DNA from 4 places in the Clostridioides sp. ES-W-0016-02 genome. Region 4 is predicted to be linked to each of the others. Evidence: riboswitches for the same ligand, from Rfam matches in the RefSeq annotation. Region 4 holds a riboswitch; each other region holds the start of a gene.

Region 1 (8,262 bases), 1.8 Mb from region 4:
TAACTTAATGGAGTTATTAATCTTAATTGATGCATTAAAGAGAGCATCAGCAGGAAGAATAACAGCAGTTATTCCTTACTATGGATATGCAAGACAAGATAGAAAAGCTAAGGCAAGAGATCCAATCACTGCTAAATTAGTTGCAAACTTAATAACTGCTGCTGGAGCAGACAGAGTATTAACAATGGATTTACATGCAGCTCAAATACAAGGATACTTTGATATACCACTAGACCACTTATTAGGTGGAACAATATTAGCAGATTACTTCAATGAAAAGAAAATAGAAGATTTAGTAGTAGTATCTCCAGATTTAGGAAGTGTTACTAGATCAAGAAAGTTTGCTAATACTTTAAATGGAGAAGTTCCAATAGCGATAATAGATAAGAGAAGACCAAAAGCTAATGTATGTGAAGTTATGAACTTAATAGGTGATGTTAAAGGTAAAAATGTTATACTATTAGATGATATGATAGATACAGCTGGAACAATCGTTAATGCTGCAAATGCGCTTAAAGAGTTTGGAGCAAAAGATGTTTATGCTTGTTGTACTCATGGTGTATTATCAGGACCAGCTATTGAAAGAATTTCTAATTCAGAAATAAGTGAGTTAATAGTTCTTGATACTATACAACTTCCTGAAGAAAAAAGAATAGATAAGATAAAAATAAAAACAGTAGCTCCTTTATTTGGAGATGCTATAAGAATGATATTCTCTAATGAATCAGTAAGTAAATTATTTTAATTAATTAGATTTATAAGAGTTGCTTAAAGTAAGTTTTTAAGCAACTCTTTTTTAATATCTAATTTATGTATTAGTATAATTTATTGGAGTTGTATGTGTGTATATAAAAGTAAATGTTTCTTGTAAAACATGTGGATAAGTAATTAAAAACTAAATTTAATAAAAAATATAAAATTATGAATATTACGAATATAAAAAATATTTGGAAAAATCATTGAAAAAGTTTGAATTATGTAGTATTATGTAAATATAAATTAAAGAAAGAGGTGTTTCCAATGGGAAGGATTGAAGATGAACCCCTAATAATTAATTGATTCAGCCACAATCTAAAGTAAATATAAAAATCTATTGAAAGTTTATTTATAAGAATTGAAAATAGTATCTATTCTATATCTTTAGTGTTTGTGAGAGGGTTCTGGATTATATAAAGTTACTGTAAAGAAAGTAATTTTGTACGATAAGCATATATATAGATGAAGAGTTTCATTTATATAGTGATTGTGGCTGAATCATAACTGCAAGAATATAGAATGTTTATATATAGATGTTTTTAATAAAATACTATATTGTAATAGCTTTTAGCTTTCAAATAAATATTAGCAAAGGATGGAAATGACAATGATAAAACTAAATGATAATTTATAAATATCTCCTTACGATATATGATAATTGTAGGGAGATGTTTCTTTTTTTGTATAGTATAATTACTTTCGGAAATTATGTTTGAATATGTTAAAGTTTGGTATATATAAATAATATAAACTGTATTGCTAAAATGTGGTAACTATTATATAATATAAGTGGATATGTATCTCTATTATGAGTTATATATCATTCTAAATTTAATAAAATAGAAACGTTGATGTATGTTCTGTAATGTGGGCACCTTGGAACATATTGAGTTAGTGGTGCAACCGGCTATGAAATTGTATTTATGATACTTTTATTTTCATAGTTTTTTTTGTTCAAAAAAATGGTTATATGCTAGAAATAAATCTGGTTAGTACGTGTAAATAATTTTACTTAGATTTTTAACCAGATATATTATAATTAAGTATTAATTAAAAAAATTGAGGGGGAATAAAAATGAAGTTAAGAAAGAATAAAAAAGGTTTCACTTTAGTGGAATTATTGGTAGTAATTGCAATTATAGGTATATTAGCAGTAGTGGCAGTTCCAGCTTTATTTAGTAATATAAACAAAGCTAAGGTAGCAAGTGTTGAGTCTGATTATAGTTCAGTTAAAAGTGCAGCATTGTCTTATTATGCAGATACTAACACATTACCTACAGATATAAAAACGCACTTAAAATCATACTTGGAATCTGATATAGAAAATTCTGATATTGGTGGAACTTATGATTTAGTTAAAGTTAGTAATAATAAAAAATTAGCATTATTGATAGATGGCGCAACAATAACAAAAGAACAAGCGAACAAACTAGTATCTGATATAGGGGAAGATAAGGTTTATACAGATGAAAATCTTTCTAGTAAGTTAACTAGTGCTTTAGATAAAGGTGATATATACATCATTCTTATAGATAATTTAGAGGATAATGGTAGTAGTGGTAATTAATAGTAAATAATATATTTATTATTTGATTATATTTAAGTTTAATTATAAATTTAATGAAAAAGGCAGGAAGAAAATCTTCCTGTCTTTTATACTATTTTCTTTAATGTCCAATCACAAATGATGATATAATTGAGATAGTAAAGGAGTGAAATCTGTGGCTAAAAAAGTTAGAATAGGAGACAAACTGGTTGAAAAAGGATACATAACAGAAGACCAGCTTAAATGGGCATTATCAGAACAAAAAAACAGTGGAAAAAGACTAGGAGAATTTCTAGTACAAGAAGGTCTTATAGATAGTAACTTATTAATAAGTGTATTAAAAGAACTTTTGGATATAGAAAGTGTATTTTTAGAAGGAACAGAAATAGACACATTAGCTACAAAAATGGTTCCAGAAAATATATGTAAAAGATATGCGATATTTCCATTCAAAATCGATGGAGACAAGATATGTCTAGCCATGTCAGACCCACAAGACAGAGAAGCAGTTCAAGATGTAAGACGTATGTCAGGTAAAGATGTCGAAATATTTATATCAAGTGCAGAAGATATAAACAAAGCAATAGGTCATGCTTATGCACATTCAGAAATAAATAAAGCAATGACTGAATACAACAAAAACAAGACTGGTGGAATTAGAGAAACAGTAATCCTTGAAGAGGATGTAAATGCTGCTCCAATAGTAAGACTAGTAAATAATATACTAGAAAATGCTGTTAGAATGGAGGCCAGTGATATACATATAGAACAAAGCGAAAATTACATGCGTGTTAGATTTAGAATAGATGGAATGTTAAGAGAATATATGAGAATGAACTCTGCTCCATACAAAGCGGTAATAAGTCGTATAAAAATAATGTCAGATATAAATATATCTGAAAAGCGGATTCCACAAGATGGTAGAATATATTTAAAAGTAGATAATAAACCTATAGATTTTAGGGTTTCTACAATGCCTACTAATAGGGATGAAAAAATAGCAATGAGAGTACTTGATAAGAGTAATTTTATGGTAAGTAAAGAAGTACTAGGAATAGATGAACATGGCTCTAAGATATATGATGAGTTAATAAATACTCCTTATGGGCTTATATTGGTAGTTGGACCTACTGGAAGTGGAAAAACTACTACATTATATTCAATGCTAAATCAATTGAATACGGAAAATAGAAATTTATTAACGATAGAAGACCCTATAGAGTATGAACTACCTGGTGTAAATCAATCTCAAATAAATGAGAAGGCAGGACTTACTTTTGCCAGTGGGCTTAGAGCCTTTATGCGTCAAGACCCAGATATAATAATGGTTGGAGAGATAAGAGATACAGAAACTGCTGAAATAGCAATTAGAGCTTCTCTTACAGGACATTTAGTTTTAAGTACATTACATGCAAATACAGCAGTCGGAGCGATTTCACGTCTTTTAGATATGGATGTGGAAAGTTTTTTGATAACTTCATCTCTTTTAGGGGTAATATCTCAAAGGCTGACACGAAAAATATGTGAACATTGTAGAATTTCATATGAGGCAGACACTGGAGAAAAAAAGGCTCTTGGCATTGATGTAAACGAATCAGTGACTATCTATAAAGGACAGGGATGTGAAAGATGTAATAATACTGGATATAAGGGTCGTCTAGGTATATTTGAAATGCTTGAAATTACACCAGAAATAAAAGAGCTAATAGATTCATCTGCAAATCAAAGAGAAATTTTAAAGTTAGCTAAAAAACAAGGTATGATTAGTCTAAAAGAGGATATAGTTAAAAAGGTTTTAGGTGGAAAGACAACAGTAGAAGAAATGATTAGAATAATTTTGATGACTGATTAAGGGATGATATTATGAAAAGTTTTAAGTACACAATAATAAAAGAGGATGGGAAAAAGCAAACTGATGTGATTGAAGCTAATGATTTTAATGAAGCTAAAAGTCTTCTTAGAAAAAGAAATCTTAGAGTTCTTGAAATCAAAGAAAGTAAAAGTAAAAATATAAATATATCTTCTAGAAAGAGAAAAAAAGACTTAGGGGCTGACCAAATAAGCCATTTTTGCAGACAGTTTGCTATTATAGTATCTTCTGGTATAAATAGTATTTCTGGATTAGAAACATTAGCAGGAAGGTCAACTAATGTTACATTAAGAGAAGAAATAAATCGTATAGTAGCAGAGATAAAAATAGGTTCTACTATTGCTGACTCAATGCTTGCACCAAAGTCTAAGTTTCCAAAGTTACTTGGTGCTATGGTGGCTACAGGTGAGGCTACAGGTAAACTAGATGAAGTATTAAAAAGTATGGCTTCATTTTATTCCAGTGAGCATAGAGTTAAGCAAAAGCTTAGAAATGCAGCTACATACCCATTAATAGTTTTGATTTCTTCATTTATAATGATTTTTATATTTACAGCATTTATGGTACCTAAGATGATTAATTCAATCACAACAGTAGGTGCCACTCTTCCACTTGTAACAAGGATTGTTATGGGATTTGGTACATTTATGAAGACATTTTGGCCAATAGTACTTTTAGTTATTATACTGTCTATTTACCAATTTAAGAAGTATCTAAAAACACCAGTGGGTAGAGCTCAAAAGGATAGAGTTATAAATAAGATTCCTGTATTGGGAAAAGGTATAAACTGTATGGTGGCTACACGATTTTCAAGAGCATTGTATCTATTTGTATCAACTGGGTATCCATTAGTTCAAGGGCTTGATTATATTATAGATAGTGTAAATAATACTATGGCAGAAAAGATTTTAACATCAGCAAAAGATGGAATAACAAGAGGTGAAAGTCTAGCAGAAAACTTAGAAAGATATACGTATTTTGATTCAGTTTTAGTGCAGATGATAGCTATAGGGGAACAGACAGGGGAATTAGAGAACATAAGTAGACAGATGGCTGAATTCTATGAATATGAATCCGAAATTTATCTAAATAGAATGGCATCAATGATAGAACCTGTTTTAATAATTGCAGTTGGTATTATAGTTGCGGTACTGGTTGTATCAATATTCATGCCAATGCTTAGTATATATGATGCTATGTAGGAGGGAAAACAACAAATGAATAAGGTTTATGTATCATATTATGGTGATTCTATATCCATAGTTGAAGGCAGATACAAACATGATAAAGATAAATTTTATATAAAAAACTTTAATGTATTTTCAATAGAGGATATTGCTCAAGATTTTTCTAAAGAAAAGTATGCTCTATTGAGATATGCATTAGAAAATGTAAAGTTAAAATCAAAACATATAGTGTTTTGTTTGAATACGAGAGATGTAATTCTAAAACCTCAAAAGTTGCCTAAGATGGATAAAAAAGATTTAGATGGATTTATGAAGCTAGAAATGGATGAAATGATGGCCCTGGAATCAGATGAGTATGTATTTTCATATGAAGTATCTAGTGAGATATCTGATAGGTCAGAAGGTGAAGAGGCTAGTTTAAATCTGATTATTGGGGCTATAAAGAAAGAAGAAATAAATGCAATTGTAGATATAATACATGAATTTGATTTGGTATTGGATAGAATAGATACATTATCAACAGCTTATTTAAGAATTCTCAAGAATTTAGATTACAATGATATAATGGTGACAAATATAAGCGATAATAGCACAATTATAAACATATATAAAAAAGATACTTTATTTATTAGTGATAATATACCAATAAGAATAACTGCTAAAGATATGGAAATGCAATTATTAAATGTGGTCGAAGAGTCAAAAGGACTTATGAATTACTATTCGTCAAGAAACTTTGGTAAGGTAACAGACACTATATTGATATTGGGGAAAAGGTACTCTAATAAATTAATTTATGAGGCTTTTAGTTCTGCATTTTCAAACTATGTTTCTCAAGGTCTTACAGAGATAATGGATATAGCTGATATGGTATCTGGTGATATAGATGAAGATGATATAAATTCAATTGTAGAACTTTTAGGTTGTATGATAGAGCCTAAAGACAAAAAAGATTTTGAAAATATAAATTTTCTACCAATAGATATACTTAGAAAACAAATGAAAGCTAAACAAATAAAAAGTGTAATGAAAATGGCACCTGTGGTTATTTTAGTGATTTCTATTCCATATTTATGTTTAATTTTTTCAAACAGTTTAGCTAATAAAGAACTTGAAAATGTAAATGATGAAATAAGAAATATTGAGTCTGCTTACTATCAAATTGGAAATATAGAAAAAATGATACAAAGTAAAACAGAAGAAATAAAGGTATATGATATGTTAATTGGGAAAAAGGTAAAATGGGAAAATCTATTGGATGATATAGATAAAAATACTCCAAGTAGAGTTGAACTAATGAGTTTATCAACGACTTATCAAAATCTTGGAACTACTAATAAAACTGAGAACTCAAATAACAATAAAACTACCACAAATAAATCAAGTAGTAATGAAACAAAATCAAATACAAAAAGTAGTAGTGATGGAGATAAAGCCAGCAGTGATTTAAATGAAGATAAGACTACAAATGTGTCAGAAGCATTAACTGGAGATAGTGGAACTGATAGTGATGATACAGATAAAGATGATAAAACACCATTATATGATAAGATACCAAATGTTATAAACATAGAAGGAAATGCTAAAGATTCTTCTTATGTAGGTCAGTTTTTATATAAATTAAAGGGCTTGTATTATTTTGAAGATGTTAAACTGCATAGCATAAAAAGCAATGAAGAGAATTCCAACTATACATTTAATATGACATTATACCTGAAAGAAGGTGTATTAACTAATGAATAAGGACATATTTAAAAAAGATATAAAAGATATATTTAAAATGGAAGTTAGTCTAAAGGGAATCATTATAAAAGTCGTAATTTTACTTGCTATTTTATCCTATGGATATTTTGGACTTTATCCACAATACGAGAAATATGTTTCTACAAAAAATTCTGTAAAACAAGCTACACAAAAATTAAATACATACAAAGAGAAAACAGCTCTTATGCCAAAATATGAAAAACAACTTAAAAATATTGAAACTGAATTAAATGAAAAAAGTAAAAACCTATTATATGATATGCAAGATGGTCTGTTTCTAATTGGTTTAGACAAGAAAATGAAAACATATAATATTGACTTAACTAGCTATGATGTTGGAAATATTAGAGAATATGAACATTTTTATGGAATATCAACAACAATAAGTGTTAGAGGGGATTATAGAAATGTTAAAAAATTGATGGCTTATTTAGAAGAGCAAAAAAATGTTACTCAGATATTAGACTATACTATGACTTCATATATAGAGCCAGAAAAAGAAGAACAAGAGACAACAAGTAATAAAGACTTAATTAAAAATGTGAACATAAATAAAGATACAAAAATATATTGGGTAGAAGGCGAAGATAAATGGCATTTATATAATGACTGTCCATTGATAAAAGAAGGAGAAATTCTTAAGAATGACAAACTTTTAGATAGGTCAACAAGTTATCTATGTAACACTTGTGTACTTAGAGCTGCAACAGAAAAAGAAACAAAAAAAGAAGTAGTAACTCCACAAGCAGAAGGTGTAGTAGAGGCTACATTTAAATTTATAATGTATACTAAAGAAAATACTACAATGGTACTTGATACAGATAATCCATCTTCATGGAGACCAGGAAAATATAATCCATTTAAATCTAGTGCAAAATAAAACCAAATAGGTTTTAAAGATAGGTGATGAGCTTGTACAAAAACAATGAAAGAGGTCTTACTTTATTAGAAATAATAGTAGCTGTATTTATATTGACTATAGTTTTAAGTATTTCTTATAAAGTATTTAATGGTATAACATCAGCAGTAAAAAAACAACAAATCATTACAGATGCTCAAGTAAATATTAATTTAATTAATAAATATTTAAATAGAGACTTAGAAAACTGTAAGGATGTAACAAAGAACAGTTCAGGTAG
Region 2 (8,262 bases), 1.9 Mb from region 4:
CTGTTCTCTCCATGAGTTTTGGTAAAATTGCAAATACAGATGGTGTGTATCCTTTTTGTGCTGGTGGCTCTCCTATAGCTATTCCAACTTCTCTTTGCGCCATAGCAAATCTAGTCACAGAATCCATCATAAGTATTACCTTTTTCCCTTGGTCTCTAAAGTATTCGGCTATTGCAGTGGCTGTAAGGGCACCTTTAAGTCTAACTAATGGTGCTTTATCTGATGTTGCGCATACAACAACAGATTTTTTCATTCCCTCTTCACCTAAGTCTTTATCAATAAAGTCTAATACTTCTCTTCCTCTTTCTCCAACAAGGGCAATTACATTTACATCTGCTTTTGCATTTCTAGCAATCATACCTAGCGTTGTACTCTTACCTACTCCACTTCCTGCAAATATTCCTATTCTCTGTCCTTCACCACAAGTAGTAAATGCGTCTATTGCTCTTACACCTGTTTCCATTATATTTCGTATCTTTTTTCTCTTCATTGGGTCAGGAGGTTCATTATTCAAGTTGTATCTATCTCCTAAAACAATTTCTGAGTTATCTATAGGATTTCCAAGACCATCAAGTACTTTACCTAGTAAATTATCACTACACATAACACTTAGAGGTATCCCCTTAGAAATAACTTTACAACCAGGTGATATTAATGTTAACTCTCCTAATGCCATTAATATTACTTCTTTATCTTTAAATCCTACTACCTCACAATTCACTGGCTTATTGACTTGATTATATATAACACATAACTCGCCAACAAAAGCTTTTATTCCTTCAACTTCTACAGTAAGTCCTATTATCTTTTTAACTCTACCTTCTGATATAGTGAGTTCTAAATTTTCTATTTTCTTATTTATTTTGTCAAAATCTATAGAGATATCAGTTTTATACATATTTTATTCACCAAGCAATTCTTCTTTTAGTTTTTCCATAGCACAATCAATACCAACTATTATTCTTCCATTTTCCTTTTGTATAATAGCATTTCCTTTATCTATACTATCATCTGCGATAACAAATACACTTGATTTTAATGATGTTTCTTCTTTAAATAATTCAAACTCTTTCTCTATATTGTCTTTATAGAAAGAATTACATCTTACTATGAATGAACTACTTCCTTCATAATCTTGAATAATTTGTTTTAACAAATCGCTCATAGAGTCTTCATCTTCAAAGTGATTTTTTAGCACAGAACTAGCCATATTAATAGCAAGTCTTATAATCTCTTTATTTTTTTCTTTTATGTACTCAGTCATTTTCTCATTAGCTTGTAATAAGATTAAATTTGCCTGATTTCTTATAGAATCTGCTTCATCTTTAGCTTTTTGGGTATACTCATTATACGACTCTTTATATCCATCCTCATATCCATTTTTCTGGCCTTGACTATATCCTTTTTCATATGCTTGCTTTTCTATATTTTGTGCGTTTATTTTTGCTTCTTCCAATATCTCATTCTTTTTTATCTCAGCAGATTCTATAGCTTCTTTTATTACTTCATCTCTAAATCTACAATCATTATCCTCGTTTATATTTGATTCTCCCAATCTAGCTTTATCTATTATAGATAAGTCCAGAACTCCTTTATATGATGCTTTTTTACTTTTAATAATTTTATTATTCAACAAAGTCATCACCAAAATTCCTTACAATAGTTATGGCACCTTCTCTTTCAAGTTTCCTTACAATACTTACTATTTTTTGTTGAGCACCTTCAACCTGAGTAACCTTTATGACACCAACCATTTCCATTTCTTCTTTAAGTGCTTCTGCTGCTCTAGAAGATTGGTTTCTATATATAGCATCTGATATTTCATCATCCACACCTTTTAAAGCATATACTAAATCCTTCATAGTTACTTCTTTCAGTACTTTCTGTATGCTTATATCATCTAACTTGACAATATCTTCAAATACAAATATATTAGATTTAATTTGAGCTGCTAAGGCTGGGTCTTTTTCTTCAATAGTATTCAAAATATTCTTTTCTGTTTTTCTATCAGAATTAAGTAATATTTGAACTAAGGTAGCTATTCCTCCATAGTCTTTAAAATCTTCACCACTTATTGAATGCAATTTATCCTCTAATGAGCTTTCAATTACACTTATAACATCTGGAGATATTGAACCCATTGAACTTATTCTCATAGCTACTTCATTTTGTAAATCAAAATCTAAATAAGCTAAAACTTCTGCACCATTTTCAGGTTCCATATGTGCAAGTAAAATGGCTATAGTCTGTGCACTTTCATTTCTAAGTATTTCTAATATCTTCTTTACATCTAGTTTTATAATATGTTTAAAAGGTTTTGTACTTGTATCTATTGATATACCTTCAAGTAATTTACTTGCTTTGGCATTTCCCAGAGCATTACTTAACAATTCTTTGGCATATTCAAGCCCGCCTTCTATAACATAATCTTTCGCTTTATTTATTTCTACAAACTCTTTTAATATTTCTCTTCTTTCTTTTGAAGCTATTGAAGAAATATTTGCAATTTCCAAACCTATTTTTTGAACTTGTTTATCTGGTAGACTTTTTATTATATCACTAGCCACAGTTGGACCTAATGTCATTAACAGTACAGCGGCTTTTTTTAAACCTTCACCTTCTACCTTCTCTTTCTTATCATTTTCACTTATATCACTTAAATCAAACGCATTAACATTTGTAATTTCCGCGGACACTTTCTATCCCCCTTACTCATTTAACCAAGTTTTTATTATCTCTGTGACTTGGTCTGGTTTTTCTTCTGCATACATTTTAACAGCTTCCTCTAATGTCAATTCTGGGTCATCCCCTAATAGAGGATTGTCTTTCTTATCAATAGAATTAGAATTAGTACTATAAACTTCATCTTCATAATCCATATCTTCTTGTTCACTTCTCTTTTTATATATTAAGTATCCAATAACACCTACTGCAACAACTGCTACTACTCCAACAACCGCTTTTATTATATTGTTTTTGAATCCTTCTTTTTCAATATCTTCCATTTCTTGTTTAGCTTCTGCCTTACCTTTAGGGTCAAATACCATTGAAACAACGCTAAGAGTATCTCCCCTAGCTCCATCCATGCCTATAGCATTATTAACAATATCTTCCACATCAGCTTGAACACCTTTAGCTATTTTTCCATCTATAGCAACAGAAGCTGTCAATCTTTTAAGTTCTCCAGGCGCAACTATAGTGTGAGTTTCAATCTTACCTGTTTCATATTCAAAACTCTCATCTAAACTATCTTCTGTATTAGTACCATTTTTATTTCCTTGGTTATTCATATTAGCATCTACACCTTGGACATTATTTGTTGCAGATTTAGATGAATTTTTTGACCTTGTTTCCTTTATAGCAACTTTATCAGGGTCAATTTTTATTTCAGTTTTTTCAGCTGTATCAAAACTCAAATCAGCATTTACTGTAGCTTTTACTTTTCCTGTACCAAATATTGGTTCTAACATATCTAAAATAGATTTTTCTAATTGTTTATTCAACGCCTGCTCAGATGCCTTATTTTTATCAATACTAATAGCACCATTTATCGGTTGATTGTTTTCATCAACTTCTTCATCATCTAAGATGCCTTCAGATAATAAGTTCATTTTGTTATCAATAACTTGAACATTTTTCTCTGGTATATTTGTAACACTTCCTGATACAAGTGCCATAACAGATTTTATTTGATTTTTCTCTAAAGTAGTTCCTGGCTTTAGCATCAAATAAACTGCTGCACTTCCTGGAACAGCTTCCTTCTCAAATACAGAAGACTCACCAAATGTTATATGTACTCTAGTATCTTCCACCTGAGGAAAACTCTTGATTGTTTTTTCTATTTCTCCTTGTATCATTCGTTGCTTCTTAATTTGAAACTCTTCATCAGTAAGACCTATTGATGAACTATCATCCATAAGTGCAAATCCTTTAGAACCACTTGTCAAACTTGGAGCTAACTCTAATCTCAACTTATCAACTTCTGTTCTAGGAACATAAATTGTACTTCCTTTTACCTTGGTATCTATCTTTCTAGACTCTAATTCTGCTGATATATCTGCAGCATCTTGAACATCTAGTTCTGAAAATAAGACTGCATACTTATTTTTGCTTGCAGATATTGCTGTAAATACTAGCGCTAAACATATAGCAACAATCCCTATACCTAATGCTATCTTAGTTCCCTTTTTTAGAGAACTTATTTTTGTCCTAGATTTAGCAACTTGCTCCTTAATCTTATTTTTAAAACTGGCTATCATTGATTATTACTCCTGTTCAAAAGGCTAAATTTGTACTTTATTCATTTCTTGATATGCATCATGAATCTTATTTCTAACTTCTATTAAATATTGCATAGATAGTTGTGCTTCTTGACCTTTTAACATAACTTCATGCATAGAAACATCTTCGCCTTTTATAAATTTTTCTTTCATATTATCTGCTGTAACTTGCTGAAAATTGACTTTATCTATAGTATCCATTATTACATCTTCGAAATTCTTTTTTTCTTCTTTATTATTAAAATTTAATGGTTTTGTTTCTCCAATTAAATTATCTAACTTTGCACCTTGCATTAAATTGTTAATTTGTGTAATTGGCATAATTTATCCCTACTTTCCTATTTCCAGTGCTTTTGCTATCATAGACTTCTGAGCATTTAATGTATCTATATTAGACTCATATGCTCGTGAAGCTGTTATTAAATCTGTCATTTCAACCAATATATTTACATTTGGATATTCTACGTATCCATTTGGCTTTGCATCTGGATGAGATGGGTCATATACTTCTTTAAGAGGTGATTTATCATCTTCAACAGATGTGACTTTTACTCCTAGCATACCTAATTTGTTATCATAGTTTTCTTCAAAGGAAACAATTTTTCTTCTGTATGCTTCTCCATTTGGACCTCTTGTAGCGTTTATGTTAGCTACATTAGATGATATGATATCCATTTTCAAGCTTTCTGCTGTTAAACCACTAGCAGAGATCTCCATTCCACTGAACACACTCATCTTCTAATTACCTCCCACTTATTATTGATTTAGTCATTGCTATTTTACCATTTGCAAAACCTATCAAAGCATTGTATTGTAACGTTGTCATTGCTTGATTTACCTTTTCTTCTTCTATATCTACATTATTACCATCCACTCTTAATCCCTTGGAATTGTCTGTTTTTTCTTCTATTTTAGGCATGGCATCATTTAATGTTTCTTCAAAAGTTACATAGTGTTTCTTATAGCCCTCAGTATTTATATTTGCTATATTATTTGCTATTGTCTGACTTCTTAAATTAGTTGCATCTAATCCCATTTTTATAATGTCATATGTATTCATACTCACTCCTCCTTAAAATATTTTCATCTACTCTATTTATTAATTAAAAACAGAGTTGCTATATTACAAAAAATGACTTCTTTATTTATTCAAATTAATTACATTTCTATTACATTAATATAATAATGTATCATTTTAGTAAGAAAACAAATTTTTTCTCAGTAAACTCCAGTGAAAATAAAAAAAAAATTTAATATATATTTAATTTTTTCTACGCAAAGTTGCCTTTTTTTGTAAAATAGTCACTTTTTTATACGCTTTATCTTTATTTTAAATTATAAATCGGTAAAATTTGTTATTATATATACTTTCTACTGTAATAAAGTAATATTTTCATAATAAAATGACCGCCAAAAAGGCAGTCAATTCGACTAATCCTACGCATACAGTATACTTAGGACTCTTTTTGGCAACTGGCTAGCATAGTTTGTTATACAAACCTTAGCCCCTATAGCTTTGCGTCGCTAGATTTCTCTAGTTTTGCCTATTTAGTTTTAACTTAAGTATACAATAAATAACAATTTTTTTAAACATTTTTTACTTATATTTTTAATATTTCAATTAATATTCGATATTTATAGCTAAATATCCAGCATAAATTAAGAATTTGTTATTACAAAAAATAAAACAGCTTAAAATATTCATTCTAAGCTGTTTTTATTTTTTATATAAATATCTATAATGTAACTAGATGAGATTCTTCTTTATCCCATTCAGGAGAAAACTTATTTCCTATTTGTATGAAAGAAGACTTTTTATTCCAATTAGCAAATGAAGATTGATAGCACACCTTACATGAATCATTCATATTTACAGTATTAATATTTTTTCTAAACTTTTTATATTCCAAAGAATTCCACATTTCTTCAAAAGTTTTATATTTGTCAATATGAAACAACTTTATAGGTGTAGACATACATGAACGTACAAATCCATCTGACCCTAAAAAAAAGTCTCTCCATGCTGTAAAACAATCCTTATGTAGTTTTTCACATGCACTATCTTCACCTTGTATATGAGGTAACTTAAGAATAATATTTAACTCATCTGCTAAAACCTCTGCTTCCTCAAATACTTTTTTAACCTCATCTTGGCAATCATATAAACTTTCATCATGCATATTTTCATCAAATACAGTTAGATACACTACCTTAAGCTCTTGTAAACCTATTTTTTCAGCTAATCTAACCATTTTTGGTATCTCATACAAATTAGACTTCATTGCTGTGAAAACAAAATTCATATATGGCCAATTTATACCTCTTTTACTCTTTTCATCTGCTATATGTTTAATGTTTTTTATGATATGATTAAAATCAGCTCCTGATCTTATATTATCATTAATCTCTTTAGATGCCCCATCTAAACTTATAGCTATAATGTCAGTTTCTGTATTGAAGATATCATCAAATAATTTATCCAATTTCATACCGTTTGTACAAAAATATTTTCTAAGACCATTTTTTTTTGCCCAATATAAGAAATCAACAAAATTTGGATGTACTGTTGGTTCTCCCCAGCCCATTAAGGTTACTTCTTCTACTTCATTTAATATATTCTCAAATTTTTCAGTCCATTTAAAATCAAAAATTGTTGCTTTGAATTCTGCTGAATTTCTTCCACACATAATGCAATTTAAATTGCAAGCATTCGTAAGTTCAAATACTAATCTTCTGGGTTTCGCTTCTAGAATGATAGTCTGATTATATGACTCACTTTCATTCAAATTGCTATTCTTTTGTTGTAACTCTGTCAAAGAGTTAGTTTGTTTTAAATCAATTGTTTTAGCTCTCAATATACTCATATTGATATCCCTCTTATTTCTATGTATTTTACCATATTTTCCAAAAAGCTTTATTTTCTTTCCAAAGAGAATTAAGATTGTTCATATCTCTTTCATTGTCCATACATGCCCATAAACCTTCATGCTTATATACTGCTATTTCTCCTTTTTTAGCTAGATTTTCAAATAGACCATATTCCAAATCACACTCATTATCTTCTGTGAGATATCTTAATAGTTTTTTATTAAATACCATATACCCACCATTTATTAACCCCTTTGATGTTTGTGATTTTTCTTCAAATGATTTAAGTACCTCACCATCTGCAATAAGTTCTCCAAATCTAGCAGGAGGTCTTACACCAGATATTGTAAGTAACTTACCAACTTTATTATGAAAGTGTATTAATTTATTTATATTTATATTTGCTAATCCGTCTCCATATGTTAATAAATTTATATCTTCTTCAAGATATTTCTCTATTTTCTTTAATCGCGCTCCTTTTTGAGACTCTATACCTGTATCAACTAATGTTACTTTCCATTCACTTTCATCATGATTATTATGAAATTCTATTGAATTACTTCCTATATTAATCGTAAAATCATTATTTTTACTATCATAATGCAGAAAATAATCTTTTATAACATTTGCTTTGTATCCAAGGCATATGATAAATTCTTTTACTCCATAATAAGAATATATTTTCATTATATGCCATAATATTGGCTTCCCTCCTATTTCAACCATAGGCTTGGGAACTATACTAGTAATATCTCCAAGTCTACTTCCATATCCTCCTGCTAAAATCACTACTTTCATATTAAAATGCCTCACTTAATTATAGTATATAAAAATTTAAGAATAGAATTTTTTATCAAAGATAGATATCATAGATAAGTAGAATTTCTCTATGATAATGTTAAAACTTGTATTTTTGTTCTCCATTTATTAGACTTACTTTAATCTTATGTTTGTCCAACAAATCCTTTATTTCATCCTCATAGTTCCAATTCATTACTATAATCTTATCGATTCCTCTCATACATATATCTTTAAAAGAAACTATCTCATGTCCAGTTCCTGGTATAAATTTATTTTGTTTATTTTCATTTATATCAATCACACAATCAATAAA
Region 3 (8,262 bases), 1.1 Mb from region 4:
TTCTTCTAAAAAACGATTGTTTTTTTACATAATACTCCAAAAAAAAATATCTTCTAACAATATTCTCACTTGAAAATATTGTTTTAGAAGATATTTTTTAATATTACTTATATTTTTATAATGTTAGGGTCTAATTGATGTTTTTCTTTCTTCTCAATATAATAAGTCCTACAATAGCTCCTAATCCTAAAAGTATTTCTACAGTAATTGTAGTACTATCACCTGTCTTTGGTGGCACTGGTGGATTTACTACAGTATTATCTTTTACTGTATTATTCTTTTCCTGTGGCACTGGTGGGTTTACTACTTCTGGTATTGGAACAATTTGTTTAACAGGCTTTTCTATTACATCTTCTGATGGTGGTATTGGTGGATTTACCACGTTTTCTGATTGTGGTATTGGTGGATTTATTGTTGCTTCCTCTGTATCAGATGGTCTTGATGGTTTACTTGGCTTATCTGTACTTGGTGGCACTGGTGGATTCACTGTTGGTTCATCTGTACCTGGTGGTACTGATGGATTTACTGGAATATTTTCTTGTTTTACATTTTCTATATTCCCAATATCAACAATTTTACCAATATTTTTTCTATCAATTTCCACCTTTATTTTACCCTTTAATTTTTCATATCCACTTGGAGCCATTGTCTCCACTAAATAATATGTTCCTGGATTTTTGACACTAGATTCAATTATACCATCTTCATTACTAACTAAATCCTTAACTACTACTATTCCAAAGGTATTTTCCAAATTAAATTTTGCACCTTCAAGAGCACTTTTATCTGAACTGTCTACCTTCTTAGCTTCAAAAGCATATCCTTGTTTAGTAGTTTCTACACCAGGAGGACTTGAACCATTAATCTGAGCTACATTTTGTATAGTCTCCCCTACTTTTACATCTGTAAAATCTGCATCAAATGTAACCCAACCTTGTACAGGTTCACCTTCTTTTATTTGCTTAAATTCATATTTATTTACTAATCTTATAGTATTTTTTCCATCTTCAGCTTCTTTTTTAAGTTCAAGATTATCAGAGTATTTTATATTAGATATTTTTAATTTTGGATTTACTTCATCTAAAATATTTACTTGCCCTGCATCATAAACACCATAAGTTGACATGTTTATTTTATACTTAACTATTTGGTTATCATTTCCATCTAATACCTTTTTATCAACCTCTTTTTTGGCACTTATTAATCCAGAGTTCTTCTTAAAACTTATCTCATCTCTTTTATCTACTTGACTATTATTCGCATCAAGAACAGCTCTATTTGTATAACTATCTTCAATACTAATAACTTTTAATGTATATGCTATAAAGAACTTTGATTCTACTTCTTCCTCACTAAGATTAATTGTAAATCCAGTTATAACTTTTTCTACTTGCCCACTTTCATTTCTTTTTTCTTCTGTTTTATATGAAATATTATTTGCAATTTTTTCTTTACTCCAAGGAGTCCAGCCACCATTCATTGGAACTTCTACAACTCTAAAATCATGCCCAGCTTCTCCAGCAGTAGTTAATCTCATACCTTCTGGTATATTATCTGTTATAACCACATTACTTACTGGTGATTTATCATCATTTATTGAAATCTGATAGTTGATTACTTGACCTACTTGAGTAATATTTGTTGCTCCTGAATGCCCCTTAGTCAAAAGATAATCATTTCCTCTATCAAATATACTTACAATAGCATCATCTTCTTGAACTTTATTACCTGCAGATTCTAATCTAGCTATATTCTTATATTTGTTACCATGTTTTGCATTTTCATCACTAATTCTAGCCTTATACTTAACAGTATACGCTTTATCTATATCTCCAAAAGTAACTGAAATAGAATTTTCACCTTGTTCAATATTAAAATCACTTACTTCTTTTCCATTGCTTGCTACTATACTTACAGAATCTTTTATTAATGTCATTCCTTCAGGGAGTTCGTCATATAAAGTAATATCTTTTAATTCTTCTTCTTTTTCATTTACTTGTATAGTATAATTTACATCTTTATTTTTAACTGGCATAAATACAGTAGTTGACTCTCTTCCTTCAACAAGCTTCTTAAGTGTTCCTTTAGCTTCTTCAATGTCTTCTTTATCGCCAGGTTTTATTTCTATATCCACATCTCCATTTCCACTTTCTATCTTTCCAGTAGTTTCAATATGAATTTTGGCACTTGTTTCTTCATTAACTTTATTCACATATGCTTCTAATCCAATTTTTCCTTGCATTACACTTTGACCATTAGGTAATTCTCTAAATGTAAGCGTATACTCTCCATTACTCTCTGTTTTATCAAAACATTCACTTGTATAATCTAAATTAACTTTATTAAATACATCTGGAACCTTAAAAGTTATTGAGTCACCTGCTTTTATCCCTTTTGATGTTGGAGTATAAGTTAAATTAAATGTAATTTTTTTCATTGACTCTGTTTCTATTGCATCATTATTAATTTTTACGATAAATCCGTGGTCTTCATTATCTTCATTAAGTTCTTCTTCTAAAGTCTTAAGTAAATTTTCATCCTCTATCGAAGTTTGTTCTGGTTTCTTGTTTTCTTCTGGTTTCTCTCCTTCTGGAGTTTGCTCTGGCTTCTTATTTTCTTCTTGCTTATCTCCTTCTGGAGTCTGTTCTGGCTTCTTATTTTCCTCTTGTTTATCCCCTTCTGGCGTTTGCTCTGGCTTCTTATTTTCTTCTTGCTTATCTCCTTCTGGCGTTTGCTCTGGCTTCTTATTTTCTTCTTGTTTATCCCCTTCTGGAGTCTGTTCTGGTTTCTTATTTTCTTCTTGCTTATCTCCCTCTGGAGTCTGTTCTGGTTTCTTATTTTCTTCTTGTTTTCCATCTCCAGTTGGTAAATTATTTGAATTGCTTTGTATAGACCCACTGCCTTCTAATTCTGATGCATAAGATACAGATGGATATATTGTAGTAACTATCATACTTAAAATCATAATTAAACTGATTAATAATGCCTTTTTATTTCCTTTCTTCATATAGATTGCTCCCCTCTAATCTATTTACACTCTTGTAAAATTCCATAAATACCCAATATAATTTAACTTTTTTTATCAAAAAACTATACAAAAAAAGCTATGAAATAAATAAAATTTATATTCATAGCCGGTTGCACCATTGACTCTGTATACCCATAAGGTGCCCAGTAATAGGATATACTTCAACGTCTCTATAATTTTTTTATAAAAATAATTAAAAATTATTATATTCAAATTAAATACAGTTATATATCCATTATATTATGTCTATGTTTTATTGTCTATATTTTTTACATTTTTTTCCTTTATTTTTTTATCATCATTAAATAAAATCCTTGTCTACAACAATTACACAATTATAATCAGGATTCATCTCCTTAACTAGTTTTGTTATATCTGCTTTTAGATCTTCTTCTGACATACCTTTAGAAAATTCAGAAGGATTAACTACTATATCAAAGACTAAATTCTTCTTACTTCCTTTTCCAACTATCCTAAAATCATGCATAGATTTTATAAGGCTGTTTTTCTTAAGTATTTCTTCAAGTTCTCTTTTTGATGATATAACCTCTTCATCATCAAGGCATATAGGGTCCATATGAATTACCAAATATATATCCAACTTTTCAGATATTTCTCTCTCAGCAGTATCTATAATTTCATGAATTTCCATTATATCTATATTCGCTGGAATTTCTGCATGTATAGATGCAATGCATCTTCCAACTCCATAATTATGGATTATTAAATCATGTGTACCTATTATATGTTCATAAGATAATAATAATTCTAAAATAGATTTGACCATTTCTTCATCTGGAGCTTCCCCAAGAAGAGGATTTATAGTATCTTTTACAAGAGAAAATCCTGCATAAAGTATTACTAATGATACTACAATACCTACATATCCATCTATAGGTAAATCAGTAAATCTAGCCAAAATAAAAGATATAACTACACAACTTGATGTAAATACATCTCCCAAAGCATCCAATGACACTGCTTTTAATGCTGATGAATTAATTTTATTTCCCATAAATTTATTAAAGCGACTCAACCATATTTTAACCATTATAGATGCAATTAAAAGTATCAGTGGTACTAATTCAAACTTTATAGGAACTGGATTTGTTATTCTTTCTATAGACGATTTCACAAATTGAAGTCCAACCAACATAACCATAAAAGCTACTATTAATGCTGATAGATATTCTATTCTACCATGCCCAAAAGGATGTTCTTTGTCAGCTGGTTTACTTGCTAGTTTAAACCCTATCATAGTTATTGCTGAAGATGCCATATCAGAAAGATTATTAAACGCATCAGCCATTATAGCTATACTTGATGTAAGTACACCTATAGAAACCTTTACTATAAATAAAACTAAATTAGATATTATGCCTACTATTCCTGCTACATAACCATACTTATTTCTAACAACTTTATCTTGAACATTCTCACTATCTTTGATAAATGTTTTGACTAGGATTTTTGAGAACATGAAACTTACCTCCCTGTCTTTTATTTTATTAATAAACTCGAAACTTGATATCTTTACTCATGATAACACAATTTAGATATAAAATTCTTTAAACTTGTTCTATATCAGTAAAATATTCTTAATTTTCTTTTCTTATAGTTAATATGAAGTAGTTTTATATCTCTGACTAAAATTAATAATGTCTAATAAAATTGGTTCTAGATACTTTATACTTTTATCTAGAACCACTTTTATTATTTTATACCAACTATTTTATTTAACATAATTGAACCAGTTTCTGGACTTTCAAATTCAATTGTAACATTCTTTATATTAGATAAATTTATATTTCTAAATTTTTCAAGTGGTATTACTGTATCACTTATTGGAGTATATCTTGACCAGAATTCCATAAACTTCCCTTCTACATATTCATCTTTTATAACTTCTCCTTCAAAATACTTCATAGCAGATACTTTATCATTTTCTACAATGATACTGCTTTCTTTTCCCTTAGAATCAACTAAGCTAAGTTTGAAAGAAACTACATTATCTTTATTATTTAATTTACTAGGAGAGTTTAATGCCCATCTAAACTTTAGTGCAGAATAAGCTCCTAAGTTATTATTATTTAAAGGTAGTTCTATTTTTCCACTTTCAGATTTCCAATCAACTTGTAACAAGTCTAAATCTTCATTCACTCCAGTATTGATAAATATTTTTGCAGTATCTTTATTCAATCTCTCTGATTCAACCAATTCTTTTATATCAACATTACTTGAACTTATATTTTTAAATGTCTTTTTATTGAATAATTCTACAGATTCACTATATTTAACTTTATTTAAAGTCTGATATCCATACATTTTATAAGGCAATCCTTTTTTATTGAAGATAGGTGATTCACTACTATCAAACTCAAAAATAGATTTCATATAGTCAACTGCATAATTAGAGAAAAAATCTCTATGTTCTTCTTGTCCTAATTTCTCAGGATAAGTTCCATTAGTAGTCTGTGGCTTAGAAAACTCTTTTTCTCCTAAAACTGAGTTGTATGCATTATGATTTCCTCCCACTAGATAAGTTAGACCCAGTGGGCTTTTTCTATTTTTATCTAAAGATATATCATAAAAAATATCATCTCCACTATGAACAACATCTCCATCATACTCTGAAACTATTATTGCTGTTGGTATATCAGGAAACTTTTCTATCGGGCTATTATACGCTGGTGTAAGTGATATAATTCCTTTTATCCCTTTGAATCCTTTTTGTATTTGGTCTTCTGCTATTTTAATTACCCCTGAACCTGCTACAGAATGTCCTATAAGACCAATTCTATTTAAATCAACTTTATCTTTGAGGTATAACCCAAATCCATTTTTCTTACCTTCGTTTATGTCTTTAAAAGTTTGTATATATGTTTGAGCTAAATAAGTTATTCTTTCATTTTCCACTGGTTCTCCATACTTAAAAGTATAATTTACTGAGGTATCAATAGATACTCCTATTATACCATTTTTTGCCAAAGCCTCAGTAAGATATTTAAATCCATCTTCAAAATCATTTTCTCCATCTCCATGTTGTCCATGAAAGATTAATACTACAGGTGCTTTTTCTTTTATATTTTCAGGTACTGATATTATTCCTTCCATATTAAATGGTATAGATTTACCTCTTATAACCATTTCTGATGTTCCTAAATTAAATTTATTAGTTTCAACCTTATTATTGCTATTTTTTGTTGAATTTATTTCATATGATATTTTTTCATTTGATACTGTATCCGAATTAGATTTATTTGTGCAACCCACAAGAAGAGCACTTATAACTATTATAGATAAAATTATACTGACCCACCTTTTAAACTTCATAAATATTTTCCTTTCTATATATCCCTTTAGATAAAATTTTTAAATTTTTATTAATTGCATTTATTCCTTAACATTCACTTATTAAGCTTTCTACTATTATAACCTATAGTCACTTCCTACTCATATAAATATAAAATAATATCACAAACAAATTCTCTATTATATTTTTCATAATACTAGTTATTTATATGCATCTTAATTGACAACTTTTATTTATTAAGTAGCATAGAAATATCTTATTTATAATCAAACCAACATATTTATAACAGATTTTTTATATTAATTTATATCTAAGTAAAATAAAAAATTCTTTATTAACAACATTTTTAAATCAATAAAAAATGCTCTATTTTCTACATATCAAAATTAATTCACATAACTTTTGCTCAAATATCTATTCAAAACATAAAAAAATGACTTTTAAATATACTCATGGTAGAATAAAACAAATAAGTCAATAAATTAAGATTTGGAGAAAAATTATGCTAGGAATATATTTCAGTGGAACAGGCAATTCAAAATATTGTATAGAAAAGTTTTTGCAGGAATATGATATGACATCAAAAGCATTTTCTATTGAAGATAAGCAATTGTTACATCAAATTAGTCAGCATAAAGATATTGTATTTAGCTATCCTACACAATACAGCAACATACCTAAAATATTAAAGGACTTTATAATCAATCATCAAAATTTATGGAAAGACAAGCGAGTTTTTATTATTGCAACAATGGGGTTATTCAGTGGAGATGGAGCAGGTATCTTAGCTCGTTTGCTTAAAAAATATGGTGCAGTCACTATTGGAGGTTTACATTTAAAAATGCCTGATAGCATTGCTGATGAAAAGGCATTAAAAAAGACTTTAGAAAGCAACAAGAAACTCATAACAAATGCAGAGCAAAAAATAAAGCATGCTGTAAGAAAAATACAAGATGGAACTCCACCACAAGATGGAATCGGAATTTTTCATCATATAGCAGGTTTATTTGGACAAAGGTTATATTTTATTAATAAAACAAAATACTATTCAGACAAATTAAAAATAAGTGCTGATAAATGTATTGGCTGTGGAAAATGTGTAAGCCTATGTTGCTTGAAAAATATTGTTGTGAAAAATGGTGTTGCTATACCAGGAAATCAATGTACTATGTGTTATCGCTGTGTTAATAATTGCCCAAAACAGGCAATTACCTTATTAGGTAAACGTGTAATTGAACAAAGTAAAATTGAAAAATATCTATAATACAAGTTTCATTATAATTTAATTATGATGACTAATTAATTTAATTGATTAAAAAAAGACAGCTGACTATTTATCAACTGTCTTTTAAATTAATACTCCATTAAATAAAATCTATGTTATATAATGATTGCTTTTAAAGCACCCTCATCAAAATACATCAGGATTAATTTAAGTCATTTATTTTTAGATTTCCTTTGGGCAAATATAACGTGCCATCCCCTTGCTATGTTCGCCATATTCAATAGCTTCTTTTGGACATCGACATATACAAGCCATGCAATGAGTGCAATGATTTCCCCAGTTTGGCTTTCCATCATTAAGGTGTATATTTCCAAGTGGACATACATTTTCACATTTCTTACAAGAAACACAAGCATCTGTCACATAAAATTTTTTAGAATGAACAAATACTGGATAAAATATATTATTGACCAATCCACTACTGAATTTAGCCTTAAATGTTGCTTTCGATTCTGGGAATGCTATATCAGTTCTAATACAGTGTATTGTAGATGATATTTTCTGCTCAGCTTGTTCAATCGTTACTAGAGCTTCTTCTTTACTTGGTGTACTAAAAAGCGCAATATAGTTTTCTGGCATGACTACAGAAGCACATCCTCTGTAATTCATCCCTTTTGCTTTACACAATTTCTTCAA
Region 4 (8,262 bases):
AGAAATGTCTTATATTTCCAGATTTAACTGCATCTACTATTGCTGGTGCATTACTTAATGTAGCATTATGTCCAAATCCTACTAATATTTCATATGGTTCTTCACTTTCTTCAAACCCACCAAGTTCTAGTGCTTTATTTATTATTTCACTAAAATCTTTTTCTCCATTTTCACTTTTACCTATATATTTTACACCATCCCATCCGACGACACTAGTTGTAAAAATTCTATCTTTATAAGAATCTCTTGGTTTCATTAAGCAATTTGTTGTCATCAGTATACATCCTGGTATAGAATCAAATTCCTTCTGTTGATCTTGCCATGCTCCTCCAAAGTTCCCTACTAAATGAGTATATTTATTTAATTCTGGATATCCATGACAAGGAATCATTTCTCCATGAGTATATATATTTATCCCTTTTCCTTCTGTTTGTTTAAGTAACATTTCCAAATCTTTTAAATCATGTCCTGAAACTATTATAAAAGGTCCTTTTTTTATTTTTACATTTACCTTATGAGGTTCTGGATTTTTATAAATGGTAGTATTAGCTTCATCTAGTTTTTGCATTACAGCAACACTCATATCACCCGTCTTAAGAGTTAATGTTATTAAGTTTTCTAAAGAAATATCATCATCTGTAATTGCTGATAATGCTCTAAAATAAAATTCATCTACCTGATTATTATAATATCCAAGCTCTCTAGCCTGATGCCCATAAGCACTTATTCCTTTTAATCCATAAAGTATTGTCATTCTTAGTGAACGTATATCAGGGTTTAAACTTTCATCAAACATTATTCCAGCTCTTTTAGCATCTTCTATCATTTGACTTCTTGTTTCACTTAAATTATATTCAGCATACTCATTGTTTACAATAGGTTCTTTAATTTTTTTTCTTAATCTCTGCTTTATTTCTTGTGATTTTCTTAGCATATTTTCATGTACATCACCATCAAAATTTACATTTGTTAAAGTCGTAAATAAACTATTTTCTACAAAAGAAACTATATCTTTATCTATTTTTTCTCCATTATCTAACAAAACTTTAGCATAACAACTTATACCTTTTAATTGATAGATTAATAAGTCTTGAAGTGCTGCTATTTCTGGCGTTTTACCACAAACCCCTATTTTTGTACATCCTTTTCCACCAACAGTTTGCTCGCATTGATAACAGAACATTGAATTTTCCATATATTTATACCTCCTCTTTACCTTGTTACATAGTTTACCCATATATGTTATATATTATAAAAATAGTAAATTAAAATTGCATCTTCAAATGTACATACTATGATAAGTATTCTCTATAATGCAAGTAAGTAAATTTAAAGGTACTCCTAAATTATTTTAGATATGATTTAAAAATTTAAGTAAACTATTTTTAAATTTATTTGATTTTAAAACAAGAATGTTGAATAATAACTCATTCTAATGTATTATTGTAGTTGTAGAATAAAACTAAATCGGCAAAACTAGAGAAATTTAGTGACGCAAAGCTATAGGGACTAAGACTTATAAATTAATTTATGAGTTATGTCAGACAGTCTTAAAAATATATTTTTAAGACTAATAATAACCAAAAATGTTAACTAAAAAATATAATTGAATAGACATTCCTATTAATCTATGATATAATAATATTTGTGGTAATACACAATTAAATCAAGTATATCTTGATATAGGTTAATAGGAGTATTTTTAATGAATAATGGAATAGTGAAATGGTTTAATAATGAAAAAGGATTTGGGTTTATATCAATAGAAGGTGGAGATGATGTATTTGCTCATTTCTCAGCTATACAAACTTCAGGATTTAAATCATTAGAAGAAGGTCAACAAGTAAGCTTTGATATAGTTAAAGGCGCTAGAGGTCCTCAAGCAGAAAATATAACTATATTATAATATATAGATTTTTCGGGAAAGACTCTTTTGAGGGTCTTTTTTTATTGATAATTTAAGCAAAATCTTATTTAAATAAAAAAACTGACTGTCAGTTAAATGTCAGTCAGTTTTTTATAGTATTTTTACTCAAAAACTGATGGATTTGAGATTTTTAATAATTAATCATACTTATTAATATATAAACTTTACTCGTATACAGAATATCTCTTCCAGATTTGCTCTAAGTCATCGAAGTGCTGTTTAATATCTTCTTTTTCTTTCATACCAACAGAGATTGCAAGAGCATTTGAAATACTAAGTGCTGGAACTAGTGAATCTACAAATGAAGCCATATTACTCTTAACCAAAAGAGTATTGTCTGCAAGTGCTGCTACTGGTGCAAATAAACTATCTGTTAATGAAATTACATGTGCTCCTTTTTCCTTAGCATAATTGACAATTTGATAAGATTTTTTTGAATAACGTGGGAAACTAATTGCAACTATAACATCTTCTTCGTTTATTCTTACAATCTGTTCAAATGCATCTCCCATATCCATTCTAATTATATGGACATTATCAAGTATTATATCTAAGTAAAAACCTAGGTATTGAGCTACTACAAAAGAACTTCTCATACCAAGTATATATATTTTTCTTGCCTTTAAAAGTTTATTAGAAGCTTCCTTAAATGCTTTTTCATCAATTTCTTCTAATGTTGATCTTATATTATCTATATCACTCTTTAAAACTTTGTTCAATATTGCAAAATCATCAGAATAATCATGTGCCATTTCAACTCTTTGTACTGTAGTTAATTTATTTTTTATGAGTTCTTGAAGTGCAGCTTGTAATTTTGGATACCCACTATAGCCTAGAGCATTTGCAAACCTTACAACAGTAGATTCACTCACTCCTACAGTTTCACCTAATTTGCATGCAGTCATGAATGCAACTTTATCATAATTATTCAAAATATATTGTGCTATAAGTTTTTGCCCCTTACTTAACCTCGTGTATTGAGATTGTATATTTGATATCAAATGTTTACTATCTTTCATTTCATTTGTTTCTTCCATTTTTTTCTCCTTTTAGTTATATAAACTATTTTCTTTTTATCACTACTAATATTTTTTCTAAAAATTTTATTATTTTAGTTTTTATCTCAGCTTCTTAAACTCATAAAATTCTAACTTTTCTGTACCTTATACTTCACATAGTATTTTCGATTAAATTTATTATACCATCTTTCCTTGCATTTTTTAAGATTTATTCAATATTTCTTTTAAAATTTTCAATTTTTACTCATTTAAAAGTTAAATATTTTATTTTGCATATTTAAGTACATTACTTACTTCAAAAGTAAATTATCATATACTTATTATTTAAAGTGTTTTTAAAAGGTTACAATATATATATTAACTCTTAATAGAATCTTGTCAAGTTTTTTTTAGTGTTTATTGTGATTTTTTCTTTTCAATTAAAATCAATTGTGGTGGGTTATTGACTTGATTTAAAAATTTAGATTCTAAAACATTAAATTCATCTTGATTTAAATTATTTACAAAATTATATATACTATCTTTTTCTTCTTGCCCTCCATCATGTCCTGTATATATAGCAATACTTATTATTCCATTTTCTTTTAATATTTCTAAGCTAGACTTTATAGCTTTTAAAGTTGTATCTGGTTTAGTTATAATTAGATGTTTTGCTCTTGGAAGATATCCTAAATTAAATAAAACACATGAAACTTCTTCTTTTACATATTTATCGATATTTTCATGACCATCAAGTATTAATTTTACTCTATCTATATATCCTTCTTTTTCTAATTTTTTTCTTGTAGATTTTAGAGCTTCTTCTTGTATATCAAAAGCATATACAAAGCCTTTTTCTCCAACCTTTTCAGCCAAATACTTTGTATCATAACCATTTCCCATGGTAGCATCTATTGTTACATCACCTTTATTAATAATATTTTCTAAATAAAATTTATTTATATCTGTAATTTTAGTTAAATGTTTTGCATATGCCATAATATTATTTCTCCCTACTATTAACTTCATTTCATTTTCATGTTATTTTATTGATTTTAAATATTTTATTTCATCTTCTGTTAAGTATCTATATTCACCAACTTTTATATCTTTTAATACTATTTTCCCTACAGAAATTCTTCTTAAGTTTAAAACTGGATGATTTATAGCCTTACACATTTTTCTTACTTGTCTATTTCTTCCTTCATGTATAGTTATTTCGCATACTGAATAATTCTTTTCTTTATTTTCCTTAGTTACTCTGATTTTAGCAGGTGCTGTTGTATAATCTTCTATTTTTAGTCCTTTTTCAAAATTTTTTATTTCATCCTTATTTATAATTCCTTTTACACTTGCCACATAAGTTTTATTAATTTCATGTTTTGGATGAGTAAGTTTATATGTTAAATCTCCATCATTAGTAAGTATCAAAAGCCCACTTGTTTCATAATCTAACCTCCCTATTGGATATACTCTTTCCTTTACATCTTTTAATATATCTATTACACTTGCTCTATTAAACTGATCTTTTACAGTAGTTATATAACCTTCTGGCTTATTCAATACTATATAGACATAATTTTCGCTTGGCTTTACTGCTTTATTATCAAATTCTACTATATCTTTTTCTTCATCAATATTAAAAGATAGCTCTTTTATTATATTTCCATTTACCTTTATTCTTCCTTCAAGAATGATTTCTTCTGCTTTTCTTCTAGATGCAATTCCACAAGAAGCTATATATTTATTAATTCTCATACATAATCCTTTCTTATCTTAAATTATATGTTATTTAATATTTTTATCAACATTAATTTTGTTACATTATTATACTATACTAGACCTTAATTAAAAACAAGCCAAAAAATTATTTAATTTTCCTAAATAATTGTAATTTCTTTTCACATACTATTAATATGTAATAGCTGATTAAACACTATTTTAAGGAAGTGATTATTATTTCAAAAGAAAATGTAAAATATTATTTAATAGTCGTGTTTATTGGAATTTTATTTTTTAAATTTATTAATACTCCAGCAGATTTTATATCTAGCATTGAAGGATTATTAAGTTTTTTTAGTCCATTTTTACTAGCTATTTTACTCGCTTTGCTTTTAAATCCTCTTGTAATGCTTTTTGAAATAAAATTTAAAACACATAGGCTTTTATCCATTTTTTTATCTTATATATTGATAGGTATTATTTTAGCTTTTGGTATTAGATTACTAATTCCTTCAATAGCCAATACATTAAATAGATTAATAAATGAAATGCCTATCTACAGTGATTATATAGATAATTTTATAGAAAAAAATATGTCAAACATAGATTTTTTAAAAGCTCTAATTCCTCATATACAACACAGCTTAGATAATGCATTAAAAGAAGCTAGTAATTTTATTAGTAGAATTCCTAAAAACTTTTTAATCTATACACTTAGCATATCATCTATGCTATTTAGTATGGTAATGGGCTTTATATTATCTATATATATTATATATGATAAGGAAAAAATTGCATTAGGATTTAAAAGATTGCTATATTCTTCTACTGCTAGAAACAAAGCTGATGACATTATAGAATTTTTTAGAACTACCCATGATATTTTTTATGATTATTTAATTGGTAGAATTTTAGACTCTCTCATTATTGGTATAATTGCATTTATAGGATTTCAATTTATCATTCGAATAGAAAATGCTTTATTTTTAGCTTCAATAATATTTTTAGCAAACATAATACCTTATCTAGGGCCATTTATTGGAGCTATACCTCCAGTAGCTATGACAATTTTATACAGCCCACAAAAAACCATATGGGTTATCGTATTTATATTTATATTACAACAACTAGATGGAAATTTCATAGAGCCAAAGGTTATGGGCAAGCAAGTTGGAATAGGAGCTATATGGATAATTTCTGCGATTTTAATAGGACAGTCTCTTTTTGGCTTTATAGGTGTTTTTCTTTCAGTACCTGTAGCTGCTGTTGTAAAAACTTCTATTGACAAATATATTGACAAGAGATTGCAATAAGCTTTATCTTTTATAATTTTAAAAATTAATTATTATCTATTACATTACTATAAAAAAATGAAATTAACTCTTGGCAAAGAATATATGCTAAAAGTTAATTTCATTTTCTGATACAAAGTCTTAATTGTTTATATGTAATACTTTACATTTACTGATTATTTGAGTTCTGAGAATTTCCACTACTATCTGACCCTCCACTATTTTCTGATGAAGGTGGAGTTGGTGTCGGTGTTGGATTGCTCGTATTTGGTTTTTCTTGATTTTGAGAAGAATCATTGTTAGTTACATCTTTGTTATTGTTTGAAGTTGTATTTTTGTTTTTGGAATTAGATTTATTATTTTTACTCTTTTCACTATAGGAAGATTTCTTTGCTTCTGATTCCACTCTATACCTATCTTCTCCAGCTGTGTCTTTTGCCTTTTTCTTTCGTTCTTCCTCTGCTTCATTCTGTTCTTTTTCTAATTTAGTCAATTCCTCTTTCTTTTTAGATGCTTCATTTTTAATAACAGATGAGCCGTTTTTAATTTTCTCTATAAGCTTAAGCTCTTTAATTGCATCCGTATAATTTGTAGCTTTTTCAAATTCATCCACATTTAGCATTCTCATAGATTGCATATACATAGCTCTTGCATTTTCATTAGCGCTATCTTCTTCTAATGCAGAGGATAATGCTTCCATAGCTTTTTTATAGTCATGTTTCTCTAAATATATTTTTCCTTGCTCAGTTGAACTTATTTCATCTTTTTTATTAAATGAACATCCTACAAGAAATATAGATAATATCGATATCAATAAAATTACTCTTCCTCTCATTAAATCCCTCCTTGTCATATACTTTAAATTTTATCATAATCAGGAAGTTTTTAAAATATTTTATATTTATTACAGGAAAATTGTTAATAAAACAGAAAATAAGTAGATATGACTTGAATAACTATAACAAACTAAAAATTAGTTTAAATCTATAGATATATCGTCTAATCTACTTATTTTAAAATTTAATATTTAATTCTTCTTCTATACTTCTAAAGATAATAAGTCTTCATAACTTTGTCTTTTACAAATTATCTTGTCATCTCCATCAAATACTGACACTACTGCTGCTCTTGGTATTTTATTATAATTTGAAGACATTGAATATCCATATGCACCTGTTGATGTTGTTATAAGTACATCTCCACTTTTTATATCCATTATATCTATATCTCCAATTAATATATCTCCACTTTCACAACATTTACCAGCTATTGTTACATGGTTCATGGTTTCATGGTTAATCTTATTTACAATACTGCATTCATAATTAGCTTGATATAGTGAAGGTCTTACATTGTCTGTCATACCTCCATCTACACTTACATAAACTCTAACATCTTTTATATCTTTTATTGAACCTACTGTATACAATGTACTTCCTGCATTTGCAACTATTGACCTTCCTGGTTCTATTACCAATGTAGGTACTTCTATTCCAAGTTCTTTACAAGAATTTTCTGCTTTAGTGATTATAGTTTCACAGAATTCTCTTATAGTTTTAGGTTTATCACCTTTACTATAATAAACACCTACACCTCCGCCTAAGTCAATTTCTGTCAGCTGTATATTAAATTTTTCTTTTATTTCTTTTACTAAGTTCATCATTATATCTACTGTATCTATGTATGGTTCTACATCAAATATTTGTGAACCGATATGAGCATGAAGACCTACCAATTTAATATTTGTATAATCATTCAATTTTTCTATTGCTCTAAACAAATCTCCATTTACTAAAGCAAAACCAAATTTAGAATCTATTTGACCTGTTTTTATATAATCGTGTGTGTGAGCTTCTATACCAGGTGTTATTCTAAAATATATTTCTTGAGTTTTCTTCTTCTCTTCACATAATTTTTCAATTAAATCTAACTCATAGAAATTATCTACTACAAACTTACCTACTCCCAAATCTAATCCCATATTTATTTCTTCTTCAGTTTTATTGTTTCCATGAAAGAAAACTTTTTCCATAGGAAAATTTGATTTATAAGCTGTATATAGTTCCCCTCCTGAAACTACATCCAAACACATCTCTTCTTCATTTATAAGATTACACATATAAAGAGGTAAAAATGCCTTACCTGCATAAGCAACTTTATTTTTTCCATCTTTAGCCTTAAAATATTTTATATATTCTCTACAGTTTTGTCTTACTAAGTCTTCGTCAAATACATATAATGGAGTTTGATATTTTTTACTAAGCTCTAGACAGCTTACACCTCCAATATATAATTCATTGTCTTTTACAGTCATAGTTCCATG

The links. Region 4 has a riboswitch for cyclic di-GMP ahead of IC758_RS10820 (cold-shock protein). Riboswitches for the same ligand answer to the same signal wherever they lie in the genome.
Region 1: it holds a riboswitch for cyclic di-GMP, as region 4 does, so the genes downstream of both, IC758_RS18565 (type II secretion system protein) here and IC758_RS10820 (cold-shock protein) in region 4, are expected to answer to the same signal.
Region 2: it holds a riboswitch for cyclic di-GMP, as region 4 does, so the genes downstream of both, flgB (flagellar basal body rod protein FlgB) here and IC758_RS10820 (cold-shock protein) in region 4, are expected to answer to the same signal.
Region 3: it holds a riboswitch for cyclic di-GMP, as region 4 does, so the genes downstream of both, IC758_RS15475 (SrtB-anchored collagen-binding adhesin) here and IC758_RS10820 (cold-shock protein) in region 4, are expected to answer to the same signal.

What each region holds. Positions count from the first base shown of each region.
Region 1 is NZ_CP061361.1:4,003,510-4,011,771, reverse strand. It holds gene IC758_RS18570 (ribose-phosphate diphosphokinase) at 1-745, shown strand, start outside; cyclic di-GMP riboswitch class II at 1,589-1,674, shown strand; gene IC758_RS18565 (type II secretion system protein) at 1,832-2,323, shown strand; gene IC758_RS18560 (GspE/PulE family protein) at 2,478-4,154, shown strand; gene IC758_RS18555 (type II secretion system F family protein) at 4,166-5,374, shown strand; gene IC758_RS18550 (PilN domain-containing protein) at 5,390-7,102, shown strand; gene pilO (type 4a pilus biogenesis protein PilO) at 7,095-8,003, shown strand; gene IC758_RS18540 (prepilin-type N-terminal cleavage/methylation domain-containing protein) at 8,030-8,262, shown strand, end outside.
Region 2 is NZ_CP061361.1:321,921-330,182, reverse strand. It holds gene fliI (flagellar protein export ATPase FliI) at 1-898, opposite strand, end outside; gene IC758_RS01860 (FliH/SctL family protein) at 902-1,642, opposite strand; gene fliG (flagellar motor switch protein FliG) at 1,626-2,696, opposite strand; gene fliF (flagellar basal-body MS-ring/collar protein FliF) at 2,709-4,259, opposite strand; gene fliE (flagellar hook-basal body complex protein FliE) at 4,284-4,601, opposite strand; gene flgC (flagellar basal body rod protein FlgC) at 4,611-5,015, opposite strand; gene flgB (flagellar basal body rod protein FlgB) at 5,023-5,340, opposite strand; cyclic di-GMP riboswitch class I at 5,746-5,835, opposite strand; gene IC758_RS01830 (radical SAM protein) at 6,017-7,144, opposite strand; gene rfbF (glucose-1-phosphate cytidylyltransferase) at 7,173-7,946, opposite strand; gene IC758_RS01820 (class I SAM-dependent methyltransferase) at 8,047-8,262, opposite strand, start outside.
Region 3 is NZ_CP061361.1:3,298,038-3,306,299, forward strand. It holds gene IC758_RS15475 (SrtB-anchored collagen-binding adhesin) at 131-3,007, opposite strand; cyclic di-GMP riboswitch class II at 3,124-3,209, opposite strand; gene IC758_RS15480 (cation diffusion facilitator family transporter) at 3,330-4,508, opposite strand; gene IC758_RS15485 (hypothetical protein) at 4,742-6,361, opposite strand; gene IC758_RS15490 (EFR1 family ferrodoxin) at 6,844-7,605, shown strand; gene IC758_RS15495 (EFR1 family ferrodoxin) at 7,789-8,262, opposite strand, start outside.
Region 4 is NZ_CP061361.1:2,215,851-2,224,112, forward strand. It holds gene hcp (hydroxylamine reductase) at 1-1,195, opposite strand, end outside; cyclic di-GMP riboswitch class I at 1,460-1,556, shown strand; gene IC758_RS10820 (cold-shock protein) at 1,706-1,906, shown strand; gene IC758_RS10825 (MurR/RpiR family transcriptional regulator) at 2,092-2,964, opposite strand; gene IC758_RS10830 (tRNA (mnm(5)s(2)U34)-methyltransferase) at 3,343-3,924, opposite strand; gene IC758_RS10835 (pseudouridine synthase) at 3,967-4,683, opposite strand; gene IC758_RS10840 (AI-2E family transporter) at 4,875-5,960, shown strand; gene IC758_RS10845 (hypothetical protein) at 6,109-6,774, opposite strand; gene lysA (diaminopimelate decarboxylase) at 6,979-8,262, opposite strand, start outside.